3 regions of the Bradyrhizobium paxllaeri genome follow, and region 1 is predicted to be linked to each of the others. Evidence: predicted binding sites of a transcription regulator. Region 1 holds the regulator's gene; each other region holds the start of a gene.
What was found. The regulator PhoB, encoded in region 1, activates phosphate uptake and scavenging genes when phosphate is short. The targets are predictions, from matches to a motif close to TGTCATNNANCTGTCAT.
Positions count from the first base shown of each region.

Region 2: a site for PhoB is predicted at 2,739-2,755, ahead of LMTR21_RS32215 (esterase-like activity of phytase family protein). Genes of this name have one in related genera too.
Region 3: a site for PhoB is predicted at 1,757-1,773, ahead of LMTR21_RS27295 (UDP-2,3-diacylglucosamine diphosphatase). Genes of this name have one in related genera too.

Region 1 is NZ_CP042968.1:7,738,646-7,745,970, forward strand. It holds gene LMTR21_RS37065 (Hsp33 family molecular chaperone) at 1-720, opposite strand, end outside; gene argF (ornithine carbamoyltransferase) at 910-1,836, opposite strand; gene LMTR21_RS37075 (aspartate aminotransferase family protein) at 1,836-3,044, opposite strand; gene LMTR21_RS37080 (GcrA family cell cycle regulator) at 3,545-4,057, shown strand; gene phoB (phosphate regulon transcriptional regulator PhoB) at 4,232-4,936, opposite strand; gene phoU (phosphate signaling complex protein PhoU) at 4,948-5,664, opposite strand; gene pstB (phosphate ABC transporter ATP-binding protein PstB) at 5,676-6,497, opposite strand; gene pstA (phosphate ABC transporter permease PstA) at 6,494-7,325, opposite strand, start outside.
Region 2 is NZ_CP042968.1:6,749,994-6,757,318, forward strand. It holds gene LMTR21_RS32200 (heme/hemin ABC transporter substrate-binding protein) at 1-789, shown strand, start outside; gene LMTR21_RS32205 (FecCD family ABC transporter permease) at 786-1,877, shown strand; gene LMTR21_RS32210 (heme ABC transporter ATP-binding protein) at 1,874-2,674, shown strand; gene LMTR21_RS32215 (esterase-like activity of phytase family protein) at 2,803-4,155, shown strand; gene LMTR21_RS32220 (mucoidy inhibitor MuiA family protein) at 4,279-5,955, opposite strand; gene serA (phosphoglycerate dehydrogenase) at 6,141-7,325, opposite strand, start outside.
Region 3 is NZ_CP042968.1:5,712,647-5,719,971, reverse strand. It holds gene LMTR21_RS27310 (Ldh family oxidoreductase) at 1-370, opposite strand, end outside; gene LMTR21_RS27305 (Lrp/AsnC ligand binding domain-containing protein) at 437-682, opposite strand; gene thiD (bifunctional hydroxymethylpyrimidine kinase/phosphomethylpyrimidine kinase) at 815-1,615, shown strand; gene LMTR21_RS27295 (UDP-2,3-diacylglucosamine diphosphatase) at 1,796-2,608, shown strand; gene LMTR21_RS27290 (glycosyltransferase family 4 protein) at 2,605-3,663, shown strand; gene LMTR21_RS27285 (threonine ammonia-lyase) at 3,717-4,706, shown strand; gene LMTR21_RS27280 (caspase family protein) at 4,784-6,439, opposite strand; gene LMTR21_RS27275 (AI-2E family transporter) at 6,611-7,325, shown strand, end outside.

The sequences.
Region 1 (7,325 bases):
GCCCTCGACCCAGGCATCGTCCTCGGCAACGCTATGCGTCACCGTGCCGTCAGGCGCATCGCCCGGATGCAGATCGGCCTGCCGCGCCCGCTCGGGCGACTTCGGCAGGAATTGCAGCAGCATGCCGCCGGCACGCCAGCGATGCTTGCCGCCGTCGCCGCCGCGCCACTCCTCGCCGACCGCGAGCCGCACGCGGGTCGGGATCTGCTCGGAGCGCAGGAAATATTCATGCGCGGCGTCTTCCAGGCTGCCACCGTCGAGCGCCACCAGGCCCTGATAGCGGCTCATGTCCGCGCCCTGGTCGATGGTCATGGCGAGATGGCCCTTGCCGAGCAGGGCGCCCGAACTCTGGCCGTCCTTCAGCCGCCGCGCGTCATAGCGCGCATAGGCGCGCAGCCGGTCCGGCGACTGGAAATCCACGATCAGGAACGATACCGGGCCATCGGTCTGCGTCTGCAGGATGAAGCGCCCCTCGAATTTCAACGCCGTGCCGAGCAGCGTCGCCAGCACGATCGCCTCGCCGAGCAATTTCCCGACCGGCGCGGGATAATCGTGCTTGGTCAGGATGTCGTCGAGCGCGGGGCCGAGCCGGGTCAGCCGCCCGCGCAGATCGAGCGAGGCGACCTCGAACGGCAGCACCGCGTCATCGACGGGAACAGATGAAGGCGCGCGAACGGGCGCCTCGGGTGTGATTTTGATGTCGGGGGAATCTGAGACCATGGCGCTCTATCTGGGGTCGGAAGGAGCAAAGCGAAAGGGGTGGTTCCTGTCGTCCCCGCCTCCGTGCGCGATCGCGCACTCGGCGCAGGGGCCCATAACCACCGATTTGAATTGCAGCAGAAAGCGTCTGCCACAGCATCTCATCGAGAGATCACGCGGTGTGGGTCCCTGCGTTCGCAGGGACGACAATTACGCCACTTCGTTGAAACACCAGGCCAGAATGCCCTTCTGCGCGTGCAGGCGGTTTTCGGCCTCGTCGAATACGACCGATTGCGGGCCGTCGATCACTTCATCGGTAACCTCCTCGCCGCGATGCGCGGGCAGGCAGTGCATGAAGATCGCGTCCTTGCTGGCCAGCGACATCAGTTTCGCGTTGACCTGATAGGGCTTGAGCACGTTGTGGCGGTGCTCGCCATCCTTGTCGCCCATCGAGACCCAGGTGTCGGTGACGACGCAATCGGCGCCGCGCACGGCGGCTTCAGGGTCGGTGCCGAGCACGATCGGCGCCTGCGTCGCCTTGATCCAGTCCTTCATCGCCTTGTTCGGCGCGAGCTGCGGCGGGGTCGCGACATTGAGCTTGAACTTGAAACGCTCGGCCGCATGCGCCCACGACGCCAGCACATTATTGTCATCGCCGGTCCAGGCCACCGTCCTGCCCTCGATCGGGCCGCGATGCTCCTCGAAGGTCATCAGGTCGGCCATCACCTGGCAGGGATGCGAGCGCCGCGTCAGACCGTTGATCACGGGCACGGTGGCGTGCGCGGCGAGCTCCAGCAGCGCATCGTGGTTGAGGATGCGGATCATGATCGCATCGACATAGCGCGACAGCACGCGCGCGGTATCGGCGATGGTCTCGCCGCGGCCGAGCTGCATCTCCGCGCCAGTGAGCATGATGGCTTCACCGCCGAGCTGGCGCATGCCGACGTCGAACGACACCCGCGTGCGGGTCGAGGGCCGTTCGAAGATCATCGCCAGCGTCTTGCCTTCGAGCGGCTTCTTGCCCTTCTCGTGCGCCTTCAGCTTCGCCTTCATGTCGGCGCTGAGCGCCAGCATGTTGCGCAGCTCCTTCGGCGGCAGCTCGTTGATGTCGAGGAAGTGACGGACGGATTTGCTCATCAGCCTGCCGCCTTCTTCAACTGCGTGGCCGACAGCGCGGCGCAGGCGCGCTCCAGCATCTGAACGGACTGATCGATCTCGGCCTCGGTCACGATCAGGGGCGCGAGGAAGCGCACCACATTGTCGCCGGCACCGACCGTCAGCAGTTTCTGGTCGCGCAGCGCATTGACCAGATCGCCCGAGGGCACCACGGCCTTGACGCCGACGAGGAGCCCCTCGCCGCGCACTTCCGAGAGCACGGCGGGATAGCGGTCGACCACGGAAGCGAGTTTCTGTTTCAACAGCAGCGACATTTTCTGCACGTGATCGAAGAAGCCGGGCTTCAGCATCACGTCGAGGACGGCGTTCGCGGCCGAAATCGCCAGCGGATTGCCGCCGAAGGTCGAGCCATGCGAGCCCGGCGTCATGCCGCTGGCCGCTTCCGCCGTCGCCAGCACCGCGCCGATCGGGAAACCGCCGCCGAGTGCTTTCGCCAGCGACATCACATCCGGCGTCACGCCGACGCGCTTGTAGGCAAAGAGATCGCCCGTGCGGCCCATGCCGGTCTGCACCTCGTCGAACGCGAGCAACAGGCCCTTCTCGTCGCAGAGCTGGCGCAAGGCCTTGAAGAAGGATTGCGGCGCCGAGCGCACGCCGCCCTCGCCCTGCACCGGCTCGATCAGGACGCCGGCGGTGTTCGGACCGATCGCCTTCTTCACGGCTTCCAGATCGCCGTGCGGCACCTGGTCGAAACCGTCCATCGGCGGACCAAAGCCTTCAAGGTATTTGGCGGAGCCGGTGGCCGCGAGCGTGCCCAGCGTGCGGCCGTGGAACGCACCCTCGAAGGTGATGAGGCGATAGCGCTCGGGATGGCCCTTGGAGAATTGATAGCGGCGGACGACCTTGATCACGCCCTCCATCGCCTCCGCGCCGGAATTGCAGAAGAACACGAAGTCAGCAAAGCTCTGCTCGCACAGCCGCGCGGCGAGCTTCTCGCCATCGGGCGACTTGAACAGGTTCGACATGTGCCAGAGCTTGGTCGCCTGCTCCTGCAGCGCCTTGATCAGATGCGGATGGCAATGACCCAGCGCATTCACCGCGACGCCCGAGGTGAAATCGAGATAGCGCTCGCCATTGGTTGCGGTCAGCCAGCAGCCCTCGCCGCTTTCGAAGCCGAGATCGACCCTGGCGAAGACGGGGAGCAGATGCGACGTGGCGCTATTGGTCATGGCAATCACAAAAGGTTTGCACTGAAGGTTTGACCGGCCGGGGACACGCAGGCAGTAGCGCGAACGCGGCAGCAGCCGGTCTGGCGAAAACGAAACGTGCCGCCTCTTAAGGGCGGCACGTGAGAGGTATTCTATGTAGGCCGGGAGCGCTGTCAACACGCCATGGAACGGCCTTTCCTGCAGTGCAAGATGCCGAAATCCGTAGGATTGCGGTGTGGTGTAAAACACGCAGTGAAAAGCCTAGATGTCGGAACATGTGGACGTTGGGGCGCGGACTCTTGCGCCCGAGTCACGCCATATTGTAGCGTTTGGGCTGTCGGGTACGACATCTCGTGCGGCAGTTCTGATCCCTAAGAGTCCATTTGTGCAGGCGTAAACGTTCGGGCGCTCTTTCCGCGCCCGGCGAGGGCTAAGGGATTCTGACCGCAGGGATTTTTGAGACGAATGACATCGCCAGCGCTGCCCTCGATTGGCCGGCGCGATGCGAAGGGAAGATTACGATGACGGTTTTAACCTGGTCCGACGATCGCGTCGAGCAGCTGAAGAAGCTCTGGGAAGCCGGATTATCGGCGAGCCAGATTGCCGCGGAACTCGGAAATGTGACGCGAAACGCCGTGATCGGCAAAGTACACCGGCTCGGCCTGTCCGGCCGCGCCAAGAGCCCCTCCTCGGCTGCTCCGCGGCAGCGCAAGGCACGCCCCGCCGCTCAGCAGATGATGCGGGTGTCGCGCCCGGTTTCGCGCGGCAACACCGCGCTGGCGCACGCTTTCGAGGTGGAGATCGAGGCCGATCCGATTGCCTTCGACAATGTGGTGCCGATGAGCCAGCGGCTCTCGCTGCTCGAATTGAACGAGGCGACCTGCCACTGGCCGGTCGGCGATCCCTCGAGCCCGGAGTTCTTCTTCTGCGGCGGCAAGGCGCTCACCGGCCTGCCCTATTGCGCGCATCACTCGCGCGTGGCGTATCAGCCGGCGGCCGATCGGCGGCGGCAGGCGCCGAAGCAGACGCGGTAAGGGGCGCGATTATCTCAACGTCGTCGTCCCTGCGAACGCAGGGACCCATAACCACAGGTGTTTGTGGTTATGCCTCGCTGGGGCTCCAGCGCATTTCAACAATCGAGATTAGTGGTTATGGGTCCCCGCGTTCGCGGGGACGACGGCTGAATGCGCCGAGATGGCAGCGAAGCCTTACGGCTCCACCTTCGCGAAGCGATCATCCAGCGCGTATCCCGCGCCGCGCACGGTGCGGATGGGATCCTGTTCCCGACCCGGATTGAGCAGCTTGCGCAGGCGGCCGATGTGGACGTCGACGGTGCGCTCGTCGATGTAGATGTCGCGGCCCCAGACGCTGTCGAGCAATTGCTCGCGGCTGAAGACGCGGCCGGGATGTTCGAGGAAAAATTCCAGCAGGCGATACTCGGTCGGGCCGAGGTCGATCTGGCGGCCGGAGCGCGCGACGCGGCGCTTCTCGCGGTCGAGCTCGATGTCGCCATAGGTGAGCACAGTAGCGAGCCGCTCCGGGCTTGCCCGCCGCAACAGGCCCTTCACCCGCGCCAAAAGTTCCGGCACCGAGAACGGCTTGACGATGTAATCGTCGGCACCGGTCGCAAGCCCGCGTACGCGCTCGCTCTCCTCGCCACGCGCGGTCAGCATGATGATCGGCAGTTGCTTGGTTTCCGGGCGGGCGCGCAGGCGGCGGCAGAGTTCGATGCCGGAGAGGCCCGGCAACATCCAGTCGAGCACGACGAGATCGGGCACGCGCTCCTTCAGCCGCGTATCGGCATCGTCGCCGCGGCCGACGGTCTCGACCTCATAGCCTTCGGCGTCGAGGTTGTAGCGCAACAGCGTGGTCAGCGCTTCCTCGTCCTCGACCACCATGATGCGTGCGCTCATTCTTGGTATCCTCAGCTATTCGGAACCGTGGAGGCAAACGTCGTCATGTCGCCCTTCGGGCGCTTGTCGAGCATCTGCTGGCCCTCGATCATGTAGAACACGGTTTCGGCGATGTTGGTGGCGTGGTCGCCGATCCGCTCGATATTCTTGGCGCAGAACATCAAATGAATGCAGAACGAGATGTTGCGCGGGTCTTCCATCATGTAGGTGAGCAGTTCGCGGAACAGCGAGGTGCAGATGGCGTCGACTTCCTCGTCGCCCTTCCACACCGCCATCGCCGCCGGCAGGTCGTGCGCCGCATAGGCGTCCAGCACCGACTTGACCTGCGACTGCACCAGATCGGTCATGTGCTCCAGGCCGCGCATCAGCTTCAGCGGCTGGAAATCGTTCTCCAGCGCCGCGACCCGCTTGCCCATGTTCTTGGCGAGATCGCCGATCCGCTCCAGATCGGTGGCGACGCGCATGGCGCCGACGATTTCGCGCAAGTCGATCGCCATCGGCTGGCGGCGGGCGATGGTCAGCACCGCGCGCTCCTCGATCAGGTGCTGCAGGCGGTCGATCTCGACATCGGTCGCGACGACGCGCTTGCCGAGTGAGACGTCCCGGCGGACCAGCGCGTCGACGGATTCGGTGATCATGCGTTCGACCATGCCGCCCATCTCGGCGACGAGGCGGGTCAGCTCCTGAAGATCGCTGTCGAACGCTTTGGCGGTGTGCTCGGAAGCCATCTGTTATCTCCTTAACCAAACCGCCCGGTGATGTAGTCCTGGGTACGTCGATCGCTAGGCGAGGTGAAAATCTTGTTGGTGTCGTCGAATTCGATCAGCTCGCCGAGATACATGAAGGCGGTCTTGTCGGAGACGCGGGCCGCCTGCTGCATATTATGGGTAACGATGGCGATCGTGTAGTCCTCCGCCAGTTCCTGGATCAGTTCCTCGATCTTGGCGGTCGAGATCGGATCGAGCGCCGAACAAGGTTCGTCGAACAGGATCACCTCAGGCCTGACAGCGACCGTGCGGGCGATGCAGAGCCGCTGCTGCTGGCCGCCGGAGAGCGAGAGGCCGCTGGCATTGAGCTTGTCCTTGACCTCGTTCCACAGCGCGCCACCGCGCAGCGCCTTCTCCACCCGGCCGTCCATTTCCGACTTGGAGATCTTCTCATAGAGTCGGATGCCGAAGGCGATGTTCTCATAGATCGTCATCGGGAACGGTGTCGGCTTCTGGAACACCATGCCGACCCGGGCCCGCAACAGATTGAGATCGAGCTTGGGGTCGAGAACGTTGGTCTGGTCCAGCAGCAACTGCCCGGTAGCGCGCTGGCCGGGATAGAGATCGTACATCCGGTTGAAGATGCGCAGCAACGTGGACTTGCCGCAGCCGGACGGGCCGATGAAGGCGGTGACGCGGTTGGTGCCGAGCGTCAGGTTGATGTTCTTCAACGCATGGTGCTCGCCGTAATAGAAGTTCAGGCCGCGCGCGGTGACCTTGGGCGCCGCCTCGGGCAACGGCACCTGCGGGACGGGTCCACTGGCGGAACTCACGGATACGGAAAGATCGGTCATTTGGATGTCCTCTCGGCGCCGAGAATGCGCGCGCCAATATTCAGGGCCAATACGGTGAGCGTGATCAGCAAGGCCCCGCTCCAGGCGAGTTCCTTCCAGTAGGCATAGGGGCTCTGGACGAAGTTGTTGATGGTGACCGGCAGGTTCGCCATCGTCTTGGTCAGGTTCAGGCTGAAGAACTGGTTCGACAGCGCGGTGAACAGCAGCGGCGCGGTTTCGCCGGCGACGCGGGCAGTGGCGAGTAGCACGCCGGTGATCAGACCGCTTCGCGCCGCACGATAGGCGATGCGCCGGATGACCAGCGAGCGCGGCAGGCCGAGCGCAGACGCAGCTTCGCGCAGGGGATTGGGCACCAGCCCGAGCATGTCCTCGGTGGTGCGGACCACGACGGGGATCACGATCACGGCGAGCGCCAGACAGCCGGCGAAGGCGGAGAAGCCGCCCATCGGTACCACGATGGCGCCATAGATGAACAGGCCGATGATGATCGAGGGCGCGCTCAACAGTATGTCGTTGATGAAGCGGATCACCGAGGTGAGCTTGTCGTGCTTGCCGTATTCGGCGAGGTAGGTGCCGGCGAAAAGGCCAAGCGGCGCGCCGATGCCGACGCCGATCACCGTCATGATGATCGAGCCGATGATGGCGTTGCGCAGGCCGCCCTCGGTCGAGCCCGGCGGCGGCGTATCCTGAGCGAAGACCTGCAGCGAAAGCCCGGTCAGGCCGTTGTAGAACAGCGTGAACAGGATCAGCGCCAGCCAGGTGACGCCGAACGCCGCGGCGGCCAGGCACAGGAACTTGATGACGACGTTCTTGCGGCGGCGGGAAGCG
Region 2 (7,325 bases), 990 kb from region 1:
CTCTATGCGCTCGGTTTCGAGGACCGTCTCGCTGGCGTCGATTCGACGAGCCTCTATCCGGCTGCGGCGCTGCGCGACAAGCCGAATGTCGGCTACATGCGCCAGCTTTCCGCCGAGGGCGTGCTGGGTCTCAATCCTTCGCTGGTGCTCGCCGTGCAGGGGTCCGGGCCGAAGGAAACCATGGATGTGCTCGACGCGGCCAAGGTGCCGCTGGTGCTGGTGCCCGAGACCTTCTCCGAACAGGGCCTGATCGAGAAGATCAAGCTGGTCGGCCACGCCATGGGCGCGGACAGCCGCGCCGCATGTCTGACCGCGGCTGTCTCCGGCGACCTGGCGCAACTGCGCGAGCTGCGCGCCAAGGTGACCAAACCCGTCCGCGTGATGTTCGTGATGTCGCTGTTGAACGGTCGCGCCATGGCCGCCGGAAAGAACACCGCGGCAAACGAGATCATCGCGCTAGCCGGCGGCGTCAACGCCATCGACGGCTATGAGGGCTACAAGCCCATCAACGACGAGGCGATCGTCGCGGCCAAACCGGACGTCGTTCTCTCGATCCAGCGTGGCAAGGACTCGCTGGACGCCGAAGCCGTCTACGTCCATCCCGCCTTCGCGCTGACGCCGGCTGCGGCCAACAAGGCCTTCATCTCGATGGAAGGCCTCTATCTGCTCGGCTTCGGGCCGCGCACGGCGGCAGCCGCGCGCGATCTCTCGGTCAAGCTCTATCCGGCGCTGGCGCCGCAGGCGGAGAAGTTTGCGCCGGCGGCGCTGACGGCCAACTGCCGGTCATGACGGCGTTGACCGGAGCCGGCTCGCGGCGTCGTGCCGGATATGCGTTTCGCCCGTCCGCTTCCCTCGCCATCGTCTGTCTGCTCGCAACACTTGCCGGCACGGCCGTGATCGCCCTCACCGTAGGAGCAGCCGGAATTCCGCTTGCACGGCTGCCCGCCGCCCTGGGCCTGTGGCCGGACGCCGTGCCGTCGCCGACGCTGGCGCGCGACCAGCTCGTCGTGTGGTCGATCCGGATTCCGCGGATCGCCGCGGCGGCTATGATCGGCGCGCTGCTCGCGGCCTCCGGTGCAATCATGCAGGGGCTGTTTCGAAACCCGCTCGCCGATCCCGCGCTGGTTGGCGTTTCCTCTGGAGGCGCGTTCGCAGCCGCGGCCGCTATCGTCATCACCGACAGCCGGTTCGGCGCGAGCCTGCACTTCATGCAGAACCAGTTGCTGCCGGTCGCGGCTTTCGTTGGCTCGCTGGCGACAACGATCATCCTCTACTCGATCGCGAGCCGCTCCGGACGTACCTCGATTGCGATCTTCCTGTTGGCCGGCCTTGCGATCGCCGCCATCGCCAATGCCGGCATCGGGCTTCTGGTCTTCATCGCCGACGACCGCCAGTTGCGCGACATCACCTTCTGGCTGTTGGGCTCGCTCAGCGGCGCGACCTGGCCGAAGCTCGCCGCGTTGGCGCCGGTGCTGGGAATAGCGCTGGCCGCCTGCTTCTCGATCGCGCGCGGGCTCGACGTGCTCGTGCTGGGCGAAGCCGAGGCGTTCCACAGCGGCGTCGACGTCGAACGGCTGAAGCGGATTTCAATCGTGCTGGTGTCGGCAATGACCGGCGTTGCCGTCTCCGTCTGCGGCGTCGTTGGCTTCGTCGGCATCGTGGTGCCGCATCTGCTACGGCTGGTGATTGGACCGGCGCACCGTCTGTTGTTGCCGGCCTCGATGCTGTTTGGCGCGGTGCTGATGACGGGCGCGGATACATTGGCCCGCACCATCGTGGCGCCCGCGGAAATGCCGATCGGGATTCTCACCGCCGCGATCGGCGCGCCGTTCTTCCTGGGCATGCTGCTGCGCCAGCGCGGGCTGGTCTCGCTGTGACCGCCCTTCTCGAAGCACAGTCCGTCTCGATGGTGGTCGGCGGCGCCACGCTGGTCGACGGCATCGATCTGCAGATCAAGGCGGGCGAGATGGTCGCCATCGTCGGCCCCAACGGCGCCGGTAAATCGACGCTGCTGCGGATGCTGTCCGGCGATCTTCGCCCGACACGGGGAGAGGTCAGGCTGAAGCAGCGCGACATCCGCCTCTATCCGCCGCGCCAACTCGCGTTTCACCGTGCGATGCTGTCGCAGCACGTCAACGTCACCTTCCCGTTCACGGTCGAGGAAATCGTCCATATGGGCGCGGGCGATGCCGGTCGCGCCACCGCCCAGCCGCTGGTCGACGCGGCGCTCGGCGAGGTCGGCCTTTCGCATTTCAGCCAGCGGCAATTGCCGACGCTCTCCGGCGGCGAGCAGCAGCGCGCGCATTTCGCCCGCGTGCTGGTGCAGCTCGCCTGCGGCGAGGCGCAGCATGGTCCCGGCCTTCTCTTGCTCGACGAGCCGACTTCCAGCCTCGACATGCGCCATCAGATCGATCTGGTGGAAACGGCGAAACAGCGCGCGCAGAACGGCACCGCCGTGATCGCCGTGCTGCATGATCTCAATCTCGCCATGCGCTTCGCCGACCGCATCGTGCTCTTGCACCGAGGCCGGCTCGCCGTCGACGGCGGGCGCAGCGAAGCGATCACGGCCGAGACCATCCGCCGGATTTTCGAGGTCGATGTGACGATCGACTACACCGAGCAGGGCGTGCCGTTCCTGCTGCCGCAGACCATGCGGCCGGCAGCATCGCCCTAGAAACCGGCTCTGACGGCATAAGGCCGCAGCCTTATCCAACGGCGTCACACGCCGTTCATGAAACTGTCAGCCGGCTGTAACAGCCGCTCCGCAAGACACGGCGCATCGTCATCACAAGGAGATCCGCCATGCGCGTGTCATTGCTCTGCTCCGTTGCGTCAGTCTTTCTGGTCAGTGCCGCCTTCGCGCAAGGCGAAGGCGAGTTTCCCGCCACACTGAAGGGCCACGCCGTGCTGCCGGCGCAGAGCTTCATCGACGCGCCCACTGACGCGCCCGATGATCTCAAGACCGCGGGCAAATACACCACCGGCAAGCGCACCGATGCCGTGGGCACCGTGATGGGCAAGTCCTATGAGCGGCCGACTGGCGTCTCGCTGCCGTTCAAGGGGCAACCGCTGCAGGGCCATTCCGGCATCAAGGTGATGTCGGACGGCTCGTTCTGGGTGCTCACCGACAACGGCATGGGCTCGCGCTACAACTCGGCCGACTCGATGTTGTACCTCAACCGCCACAAGATCCACTGGGCCAGCGGCAAGATCGAGCGGCAGGAAACCATCTTCCTGCACGATCCCGACAAGAAGGTGCCGTTCCGCATCGTGCATGAGGACACTGCAAAGCGCTATCTCACCGGCGCCGATTTCGACACCGAAGGCTTTCAGATCATTGGTGACACCTTCTGGATCGGCGACGAGTTCGGCCCCTATGTGCTGAAGGCCGACAAGACCGGCAAGGTCCTGGCCGTGTTCGAGACCACTGCCGACGGCAAGCCGGTGCGCTCGCCGGATCACTGGTCGGTGCAGTCGCCGGCGACGCCGGGCGCGAGCTACACCACCGTCAACCTGCGCCGCTCCAAGGGCTATGAAGGCTTTGCCGCCTCGAAGGACGGCAAATTCCTCTACGGCCTGCTCGAAGGCCCGCTCTGGGACGCCGAGAAAAAGGACGTTGAAAAGGTCGACGGCAAGGAAGCGTCGCGCATCCTCGAATTCGACGTCGCCGCCGAAAAATTCACCGGCCGCTATTGGACTTACGTGTTTGAGCAGAATGGCAACGCCATCGGCGACTTCAACATGATCGACGGATCAACCGGCCTGATCATCGAGCGCGACAATGGCGAAGGCACCGCCGACAAGGCCTGCCCGGCCGGCCAGCGCGGCGAGAACTGCTTTCCCGATCTCGCCAAGTTCAAGCGCGTCTACAAGGTCGAGCTTTCCGACGCCAATGCCGGCAAGCCCGTGCGCAAGATCGCCTATATCGACCTGATGAAGATCAGGGATCCCGAGAAGAAGGCGCGCAAGCCGCTCAACGACGGCGTGCTGACCTTCCCGTTCTTCACCATCGAGAACGTCGATCGCGTCGACGACACGCACATCATCGTCGGCAACGACAACAACCTGCCGTTCTCGTCGAGCCGCGATCCCAACAAGGCCGACGACAATGAATTCGTGCTGCTGGAAGTGGCTGAGTTTTTGAAGGCGAAGTGAGGGTCTCTCGCCGTCATTGCGAGGAGCAAAGCGACGAAGCCATCCATCTATCCCCGCGCGGGAATGTGGATTGCTTCGCTGCGCTCGCAATGACGGCTCCTTCCGTGACCGAACGACGCCGCCCTACCCCGCCGGCACCATCACGACGCCCTTGTCCTTGGGCCAGCGAATCCGCCACGCGAAGTTGATGTCCCTCACCTCGCCTGCCTTGGCCTCAAACGCCCACTCCAGCACGCCGCGCCGGTCGCGCGCATTGGTCGCGGACGGCGGCGTCGTGGAGGACAGCATCTCGACCTGGATCTCCTCGTTCTCGCTGACCGGCAGTTGGTCCTCGATCGCGATCCGGATCGGGAAATCATGACCGTTGCGCACCGTGGTCTTGAACGCCCGCTCGTCGGTCTTCGAGGTCGTCATGATCAGGCCGGCCGAACCCTCGTTGCGCTTGAGGACGTTGCGCTCGATCTTGATCTTGTCGTCGGCGCCGAAGCCGAGCCGCACGGTCTCGTCCTTGGCCGCGGCAGCCATCTGGCCGCGACCGACGAAGACGCCGTCGCGATAGATCGAAACCCGGCCGGGCAGCAATGGCGCATCCTCGTTCTGCTTGAAGCTCGCCTCGAGGAACGCCGTCGGGTCCAGCACCGGCGCCGCACGCACCGCCAGATCGGGCGCGATGGTCGCGCTGGAGACGCGCAGGCTTTTTGCGCCTTCGCTGGCGCCGAGGCTGACGCGCCCCGGAATCTTGAACACCACCTGGAAGCCGCTGACATCAGCCACGGCCTGTTGCTCGGCCGCCCTCTCCATCACGAGTTCATCGCTCTTCCCCGCGCCAAGGCGGAACTGCCTCATCCTCTCCATGGCTGGTGCCGCCGCAGAATCCGAGGCGGACGCTGCCGCCATCGGACGCGGTACTTGCGGGTATTGCACGACCAGCGACTTCAGGTCGGGCGCGCTGCCGCCGCGGGCAGTTCGCACGGTGGAAACGGCGAGCGCGACATTCGACCAGTCCTCGCCGGTGTTCTGCGTGATTTCGGCACGGCGCACCAGTTCGAGCGCCGGCTTGCGATCCCTGGCGCCGGAGTCGAGACGCGCGTCGTAAAGCGGGGTCCAGCGCGCGTTGCGGACCGCATAGGTCACCCGCAGCGTCGCCTTGGTGGCGGCCGCGGCCGCGAGTTCGATCCGCACCTCAAGCTTGTTCGGCGGCTTCTTCGCCTTGTCCTGTTCGAGCCGGGCGATCTCGCGGTCGAGTTCGCGCTGCTTGCGCTGGGCGTCGCGAATGGCGGCGTCGGCGCTGGCGATTTCGTCGCCGACCGCGGCAAAGGCCGTACGCCATTCGGAAATCGGTCGTGCCTCACCCTTCTCGCCGATACCGGCGGGCGAAACATCGGCAAAACGCTCAGCGAATTTGCGCCGTGCGTTCGCCGCATCGATCGCGCCTTGCAGATTGCCACGCTCGTCCTTCAGCGCCTCGATGCGCTTGTCAAGTTCGGGCAGGTTCACCGGCAGCGCCGCGCGCGGCGGCTTGGCGTCGATCGCGCCGATCGTGAGCTTTGCACCGGCCTCACCCTCGACCCGCAGTGACGTTGGATCCAGCGTCAGCGGAAAATCCTTCAGAACAGCGGAATTCTCGCCGGCCGGCAGGTCGACCGTGACCAGGCGCGTCACGCTGGCGCCGTCGGGATAGACGGTCACCGCGTCCACCACCGAACTGGCGGCCACGTCAGCCGCGCGGGCCCCGCCGGCGGCAAACGCCGCCAGCACGGCGATGCTCGCCGTGAAAAAACCGTTCGCTTTCAATCTCATGGATTCTCTCCTGAACCGGTCGCCCGATGGCGACGCGCAAACAACTGCCCATCACCCCCGGTCATGAGACGCAGGGAGCAGGAAACCGGTTCGATCGAGATTTGAGGCTTCCATGCAGCTTCGCCGCGGCAGGACCGCGGCGAACCAGAAACACCCTCTTCGGGGAGAGAAAAACTGACGCGTCTTTAGAACGCCAGCGCCTTGGCCTGCTTCACCTGCGGCAGCTTCTGCACCTTGGCCAGCACGTCGGCAGGCACCGGCCCGTCGATCTCGACCAGCGCGATGGCGTCGCCGCCCTGCTTGACGCGGCCGAGATGGAAGGTAGCGATGTTGATCTTGGCGTCGCCGAGCAAGCTGGCGAAACTGCCGATGAAGCCGGGCTTGTCCTCATTGGTGACATAGATCATCGACTTGCCGAACTCGGCATCGACGCGGATGCCCTTGATGTCGACCAGCCGCGGCTTGCCGTCGTGATAGACGGTGCCGGACACCGAGCGTTCCTGCCGTTCGGTGGTGACGGTCACCGTGATCAGGCTTTCATAGTCGCTCTGCGCCGCGCGTACGATCTCGTCCACCACCATGCCGCGCTCTTTCGCGACCACCGGCGCAGAGACCACATTGACCTCGCCCAGCATCGGCCGCAGCAGGCCCGACAGCACCGCCGAGGTGATCGCCTTGATCTTCATCTCGGCGACGTGGCCCTCATAGGTAATCTCTGTCTTCAGGATGCCGCTCTCGGTGAGCTGGCCGGCGAACGAGCCGAGCTTTTCGGCGAGTTCGATGAACGGCTTCAGTTTCGGCGCTTCCTCCGCCGTAATCGAGGGAAAATTCACCGCGTTCGAGATCGCGCCGGTCAAGAGATAATCCGACATCTGCTCGGCGACCTGCAGGGCCACGTTCTCCTGCGCTTCCGTGGTGGAGGCGCCGAGATGCGGCGTGCAGATCACGTTGGGATGGCCGAACAGCACGTTCTTGGTGGCGGGCTCCTCGACGAACACGTCGAAGGCCGCGCCCGCGACATGTTTGGAATTCAGCGCGTCGAGCAGCGCCTGCTCATCGACCAGGCCGCCGCGGGCGCAATTGATGATGCGCACGCCCTTCTTCATTTTCGCAATCGCCGCCGCGTCGATGATGTTTTTCGTCTTTTCGGTCAGCGGCGTATGCAGCGTGATGAAATCGGCGCGCTTGAGCAGTTCATCGAGCTCGACCTTCTCGACACCGATGTCCTTGGCGCGCTCCGGCGACAGGAACGGATCGAACGCGACCACCTTCATGCGCAGGCCGAGCGCGCGGTCGGCGGCGATCGTGCCGATATTGCCGCAGCCGATCACGCCCAGCGTCTTGCCGGTAATTTCGACGCCCATGAAGCG
Region 3 (7,325 bases), 2.0 Mb from region 1:
GGTTTGAGAACTGCGAGTTGACCCAGCCGATGCCGGTGCTGCGCGCCTTCTCGATCGCCATCCCGGCGGCGCGCTTCATGACGAGGTGGCCCATGCCGTTGTCGCCGTTCAGCACGGCCGTGCTGGCATGCTCGTGCACGATATGGATGTTCGGCCGCACATTGAAGCCACCGGCCTTGATCCGCCTGACATATTGCGGCAACCGGCTGACGCCATGTCCGTCCGACCCCTGCAGGTCGGCCGCCGCCATCAGCCCCGCGACCTCTGCGGCGTCAGTGTCCGGCAGGCCAACCGCGGTGAGCGCCTGCTGAATGAAGGCCTTCAGCCGGTCGAAGGTAACTGACGTCTCGGACAGGACGGGCACTCCCATAAGGCCCCCGGGCGTGGCCGCGCCGGGCGAAGTCGTCGGCGATTTTTTGGGCAGGCGGGGTTGCTGCTAGCCCGTGCCGAACGCCTTGAAGGTGATGATGGTGTGGGTGTCCTGGATGCCCGGAATCACCTGCACCTTCTCGTTGACGAAGTGGCCGATGTCGGTGTCGTTGTCGACGTAGAACTTGACCAGCAGATCGTAATCGCCGGCGGTGGAATAGATCTCCGAGGCGATTTCGGCCTCGGCGAGCGCATTGGCGACGGCGTAGGACTGGCCGAGCTTGCATTTGAACTGGACGAAGAAAGGAACCATCGCTGTCGTCTCCGAATAGATTGGCCCCAATAGGCCAAAAACCGCCGGTCATGGCAACCCGGCTTGCTGCCCGTGGCGGGGCGCGGTAGGACGATCCATGACCTCCAACACGCCAACTGCGCGAGACCTGCGGTGACGACGCCGATCGCCCTGACCATCGCCGGCTCCGATTCCTCTGGCGGTGCCGGTATCCAGGCCGACCTGAAGACGTTCGCTGCGCTGGGCGTCTACGGTGCCTCCGTGATCACGGCGCTGACGGCGCAGAACACCACAGGCGTCAGCGGCATCCATCAAGTGCCGGCAGAATTCGTCACCGCGCAGATCGACGCGGTGTTTTCCGATCTCGACGTCGGCGCGGTCAAGATCGGCATGGTGGCGCATCCGCCGGTGATCGATGCCATCGTCGCGGGACTTTCGCGCTGGTCGCCGAAGCACGTCGTGCTCGATCCCGTGATGGTCGCAACCTCGGGCGACCGGTTGCTCGCCGCGGAAGCCGTCGAGGCGCTGCGGACCAGGCTCATTCCGCGGGCGTCGGTGATCACGCCCAACCTGCCGGAGGCTGCGGCGCTGCTCGATGAAGCCGTGGCAACGGACGAAGCCACGGTCGAGCAACAGGGCAAGCGTTTGCTCGGGCTGGGGTGCAAGGCGGTGCTGATCAAGGGCGGCCACGGGCAGGGCGCTGAGAGCATCGACTATCTGATCGGCGCGAATGGCACGATCGCGCTGGCCGCGCCGCGCGTGGCGACGAAGAACACCCACGGCACCGGCTGCTCGCTATCCTCGGCGATTGCGGCGGGACTCGCGAAGGGCGAGGGCATGGAGACGGCCGTGCGTAACGCCAAGGCGTGGGTCACCGCCGCGATCGCAGCGGCAGACCGGTTCAGCGTCGGCCACGGTCACGGGCCGGTGCATCATTTTCACAAGTTTTATTGAGCTGTCTCCGTCGCCCTGCGTCCGCAGGGACGACGTCGAGATATCGCCGTTGCCGTGTCGCTTGCCTGTCGCATCGCGCTGCTATCCGCAAATCGCGGGGGCGCGACATTGATTCTCGTGGGGCTATGGGCCGCGTGAACTAGTCATCGCCCTGTCACAGAAATCTGTCAGGGGACAGGCATGGGTAGTGACGCCTTGAGTGAAGAAAGCCCGGAACGGCGCTTTCGTACCTTGTTCATCTCCGATGTCCATCTCGGGGCTCGCGGCTCGCAAGCCGATCGATTGCTGGACTTTCTCAAGACCCACGACGCCGACACGATCTATCTGGTCGGCGACATCGTCGATGGCTGGGCGCTGAAGTCGAGCTGGTACTGGCCGCAATCGCATAACGACTTCGTGCAGAAGATGCTGCGCAAGGCGCGCAAGGGCGCCAAGGTCATCTACGTGCCCGGCAATCACGACGAATTCCTGCGTAACTATTACGGCACCCATTTCGGCGGCATCGACGTGGTGGAAAACACCATTCACGAGGGCCTCGACGGCAAGCGCTACCTCGTCATCCATGGCGACATCTTCGATCTCGTGGTGCAGAACGCGCGCTGGCTCGCCCATCTCGGCGACAAGGCCTACGACTTCGCCATCCAGATGAACCGTCTCGTCAACTTCTTCCGGCGGATGTTCGGCGTGCCCTACTGGTCGCTGTCGCAATGGGCGAAGCTGAAGGTCAAGAACGCCGTGAACTATATCGGCGCGTTCGAACAGACGCTGGCCGGTGAAGCGCGACGGCACGGCGCCGACGGCGTGATCTGCGGCCACATCCACTACGCCACCATCCGTGACGAGCACGGCATCCGCTACATGAATTGCGGCGACTGGGTGGAGAGCTGCACGGCGCTCGCCGAGCACGAGGACGGGAGGTTCGAGATCATCACCTGGACCGATCCGCAGCGAAGGGCCGCGCCGGTTCCCCGCGTCGCGGCGCGCGCCGCATGACGCATATCCTGGTCGCAACCGATGCGTGGCATCCCCAGGTCAACGGGGTGGTGCGCACGCTGACCGCAATGGCGGAAGCGGCCAGGGGGCTTGGCATCGAGGTGAGTTTCCTGACGCCGCAATCGTTTCGCACCTTTGCGATGCCGAGCTATCCCGACCTGCGGCTGGCTCTGCCGTATCCGGCAAAAATCGCGCGACTGATCAAGGCGGCAAAGCCAGACAGCATTCATATCGCGACCGAGGGCCCGATCGGGCTTCTCGTGCGGCGCTATTGCCGCAAGCATGGTTTGCGGTTCACCACCAGCTTTCACACCCGGTTTCCCGAATACGTCTCGGCGCGCTCGCCGATTCCGGAATCATGGGTGTGGAAGGCGCTGCGCTGGTTTCATCGGCCGAGCCGGGCGGTGATGGCGGCGACGCCGGCGCTGGCGGCCGAATTGCGGACGCGCGGCTTTCGCAACGTGGTGCTGTGGTCGCGCGGCGTCGACACCTCGCTATTCCATCCCCGCAGTACCGATCTCTGCCTGCCGATGCCGGTCTATCTCTGCGTCGGCCGGATCGCGGTGGAGAAGAATCTCGAAGCCTTCCTCGACCTCGATTTGCCCGGCACCAAGCTCGTCGTCGGCGATGGACCGGCCCGGATGGCGCTGGAGCGGAAATATCCTGATGCCGTGTTCCTTGGCGCAAGGCACGGCGAGGAATTGGCCGAAATCTACGCCGCCTCCGACATTTTCGTCTTTCCCAGCCGAACCGACACGTTTGGGCTGGTGCTGCTGGAGGCGCTGGCCAGCGGCCTGCCGGTCGCGGCCTTTCCTGTCACCGGTCCGCGCGACGTGATCGGCTCGGCGCCGGTTGGTGTGCTGAGCGAGGATTTGCGGGCCGCCTGCCTGGAGGCGCTGCAGATCTCGCGGGAAGATTGCGTCGAATTCGCCGCCGCCCATACCTGGCAGGCCTCCACGCGGGTTTTCATCGAGCATGCCCTGAATTCCCGTCCCATCGAATCGGAGGGCGACGCGGCCGAATTTGTGGCGGAAGACCCGCATTTCGCCGCCTGATATCACCTGAATGCGTCTTGCCGGGCTATCCGCTAGCGCGATACAACATGCGCATGACGGAAAAAGCCTCAACGGCACCGGTCGGTGCTGCAGATATCGATGCGGCAGCGCGGGTAGTTGCGCCGTTCGCAGTACGCACGCCGCTCTTGTCGTTCCCCGTTCTCAACGAGCGCGTCGGGACCAAGGTCTTTCTGAAGCCAGAGATGCTGCAGCGGACCGGATCGTTCAAGTTCCGCGGCGCCTTCAACAAGCTGGCCTCGATCCCGCAGGACAAGCGCGGCGGCGGCGTCGTCGCGTTCTCTTCCGGCAACCACGCCCAGGGCGTGGCGGCGGCGGCGCAGATCCTCAACATGCAGGCGACCATCGTGATGCCTGCGGATTCGCCGGTCACCAAGCGCGAGCGCACCAAGGGCTACGGCGCCGAGGTGGTGCTCTACGACCGCGACAAGGAAGACCGCGAAGCCATCGCCAACGGCATCGCCAGCAAGCGCGGCGCGACGCTGGTCCGCCCCTATGACGATCCCTTCGTGATCGCGGGGCAGGGCACCGCGGGCCGCGAGATCGCCGAGGACATGGCGGCGCTCGGACTCAGCCCCGATATCGTGGTGGCCCCGGCCTCGGGCGGCGGGCTGATCGCCGGCGTCGCGACCGCGGTGAAGTCGAAATTCCCGCAGGCGCAGGTGATCGTCGCCGAGCCGAAGGATTATGACGATCACGGCTTGTCGCTGCGCGCCGGTCATCGCGAGGCCCATCACGCCGCCGGCCGCACCATCTGCGATGCGCTGATGGCGGCGATGCCGGGCGAACTCACCTTTTCGATCAACAGCAAGCTGCTCGCGAACGGCGTGACTGCGTCCGATGAGGAAGTCGGCGCGGCGGTCGCCTATGCCTATCGCGAATTGAAACTGGTGGTCGAGCCCGGCGGCGCCGTCGGCCTCGCCGCGCTGCTGGCCGGACGCATCGACGCCAAGGGCAAAAACGTCGTCATCGTGCTGTCCGGCGGCAATGTCGACGCGGACCTGTTCGCCAAGCTGGTGGCCTGATCAGGCTCTCTTAAAATTTAGATCCGGGCAGAGCATGTGCTCTGCCCGGATCTTTCATTGCGCACGAATTGTTTGCGTTAGCGCCTGAAGCCGCCGCCACCCATTCTGCCGAACGAGCCCCCACCGAACGAACCGCCACCGAACGAGCTGCGGGACGGACCTGCGGCGAAGCGGTTGAAATTCCCGCCGCCCATGCCGCCGCCGTTGAAATGCCGCGGCGCGGTGGCGAAAGCAGGCCTTCTGGCGATCATGGGCCGGGAGGTCATCATGGGCTTGTTGGCGAACCGCGTCGGACCGCGGTTGAACCTGCCGGGAGAGGTGGCGATCTTGCCGGCATTGCCGACGTTGTTGACGGAGCCCGGCTTGAACTTCCCAGGCAGGGTCGTGACCTTGCCCATGTTGCCGTTGATATTGCCGCCATTGGCCGGGTTCATGCCCTTGGCGGGAAGTGTGACGATCTTCGAGGGCATGTGACCGTGGCCGAAATTGCCACCAAGGTGGCCCTTGGAGATGCCAAGGGTGGACACGTTGCCGATATGGCCCGGCTTGAACGTCGGCGACTGCTTCGCCAGATGCGTGAAGTGCATCATCGGCACGGCCTTCGGCGCGGCCTGCAGCTTCAGCGCGGACTTGGCGTAAGCACTGCTCGAATAATTGTCATAGAAGGTCTTGTAGGCGAACGGCGAGTTGGCCACGACCGCCTTGTGCCACGCCGTCGCCACCCGCAGGTTGCCGAGCAGCAGGCGGACGTGGTCGCACAGCGGATCGTGCGGGTAGAGCCGGATGAACTCTTCATAGTATTCGGGCGAGCCTTCCGACAGCACGTAGTCGTAAGCCTGGCGCGCCGAGCGCGACGGCAGGTTCGACGCGACCTGCATGATCGGGCGGCGATCCGGCGCGCGGCCTGCGGCAACCGCGGTATCGCCGAAGAAGTAGAAGTCGCTTGTCAGCGAGGAGCTCTCCCACGGCGTCTGTCTGCCGGAGGTGGTGTTGTTCACCTCGAGTCGGACGCGCTTGAACAATTGCTCGATCGGCAGGTTCGGCTCGCGTGCGATATCGAGAAACGCTCTCGTGTATGGGCTGTGCTTGCCGTCGCCATCCTGCGCCTCCATTCCGGGCGCAGTCGAGTAGCCGACGATCGAGCCTCGCGGCGCATCGACGATGGCGAGGCCGCGTCCGGCGTCGTTGACCTCCGGGAATGGGTTGTTGCGGCAGGCGTCGAGCACGACGATGCGCATCCGGCTCTGGATCGATTCCAGCGTGCCCATCAGGTCGACCAGCCGCAGCGAGTTGCCATCGAGATCGGACGGCGACGAGATTCTGGCATCGACCGGCAGCAAATAGTTCTCGCCGGCCACCTGAACGCCGTGGCCGGCATAGTAGACCATGGCGACCGCGCCCGGGCCGCGCTCGGCGACCTTATTGGAGAAGTCCTGCACCACCCTGACCATGTCGCTGCGCGTGAGGTCGGTCGCCTGGGTGACCTCGAAGCCCGCCGAGTTCAGAAGCTGCGCGATCGATTGCGCGTCGTTGCCGGGATTGGCGAGTTTTGGCGCGGTCTGGTAATTCGAATTGCCGATCACCAGCGCGACGCGCTGGTCGGTCAGTGGCCCCTGCATGCCGTTGCGGATGTCGGCGTTCGGCGCTTCGGCGAAAGCCGCACCGGTAACCGCGAAGCTCAACAGGCCTGCCAGCAGGCTGGCACCCAATAGCAATGGCTTGAAACGGGACATGGCTGCCTCCTCGGGCGGACCTCGTTGCGAGGTTTGCTGCCGGGACGCTAAGTCAGGTCCGCCTTGCCGTACGTGACCGCGATCACGGTTGTATGCGGAGGCGTCGTCGCTCTTGCCGCCGTTCACTGCGGCTGACAATCTTGGGTTGGCTAGAGGTCGAAGGAACCCAACATGGGCTTCGGACTGAAGACCACCACGGGACTCATCGCGGCAGTGCTGGTCACAGCGGCACTGGCCCAGTTGAGCAAGGTGTTCGCGCCGCTTGCGGCGGCCCTGTTCATCATCGCGATCGTGTGGCCGGTCCAGAAGTGGTTGCAGTCCTGGATGCCGAGGCTTATCGCGCTCGCGATCACGGTCGTTGCGACGGTTGCGGTCTGTCTCGGCGTTGCTTCGCTCGCGGCCTGGGGGTTTGGCCGCGTCGGCCGATCGCTGATCAACGATCTGCCGCGCTACCAGGCCCTCTATTCGGCGGTGGTGACATGGCTCGACGGCCACGGCATCTCGGTCGCCGGGCTCTGGGCCGAACATTTCAACGTCGGCTGGCTGCTACGCGCGACGCAGCAGGTGACGACCCGCGTCAATACCACGCTCACCTTCTGGGTGATCGCGCTGGTTTACGTCATGCTCGGGCTTCTCGAAGTCGAGAACATAAGGCGGAATGTAGAGCGGTTGGAGAACAAGACCGCAGCCCGCGTGCTGCTCGACGGCAGCGCAGCGACGGCGGCGAAATTCCGAAGGTACCTGCTGGTACGGACGAAGATGAGCGCGATCACCGGCCTGCTGGTCGGCGCATTTGCGTGGGTGACCGGATTGCCGTTCGCATTGGAGTGGGGCGTGATTGCCTTCGTGCTCAACTACATCCCGTTCATCGGCCCGTTCGTCGCGA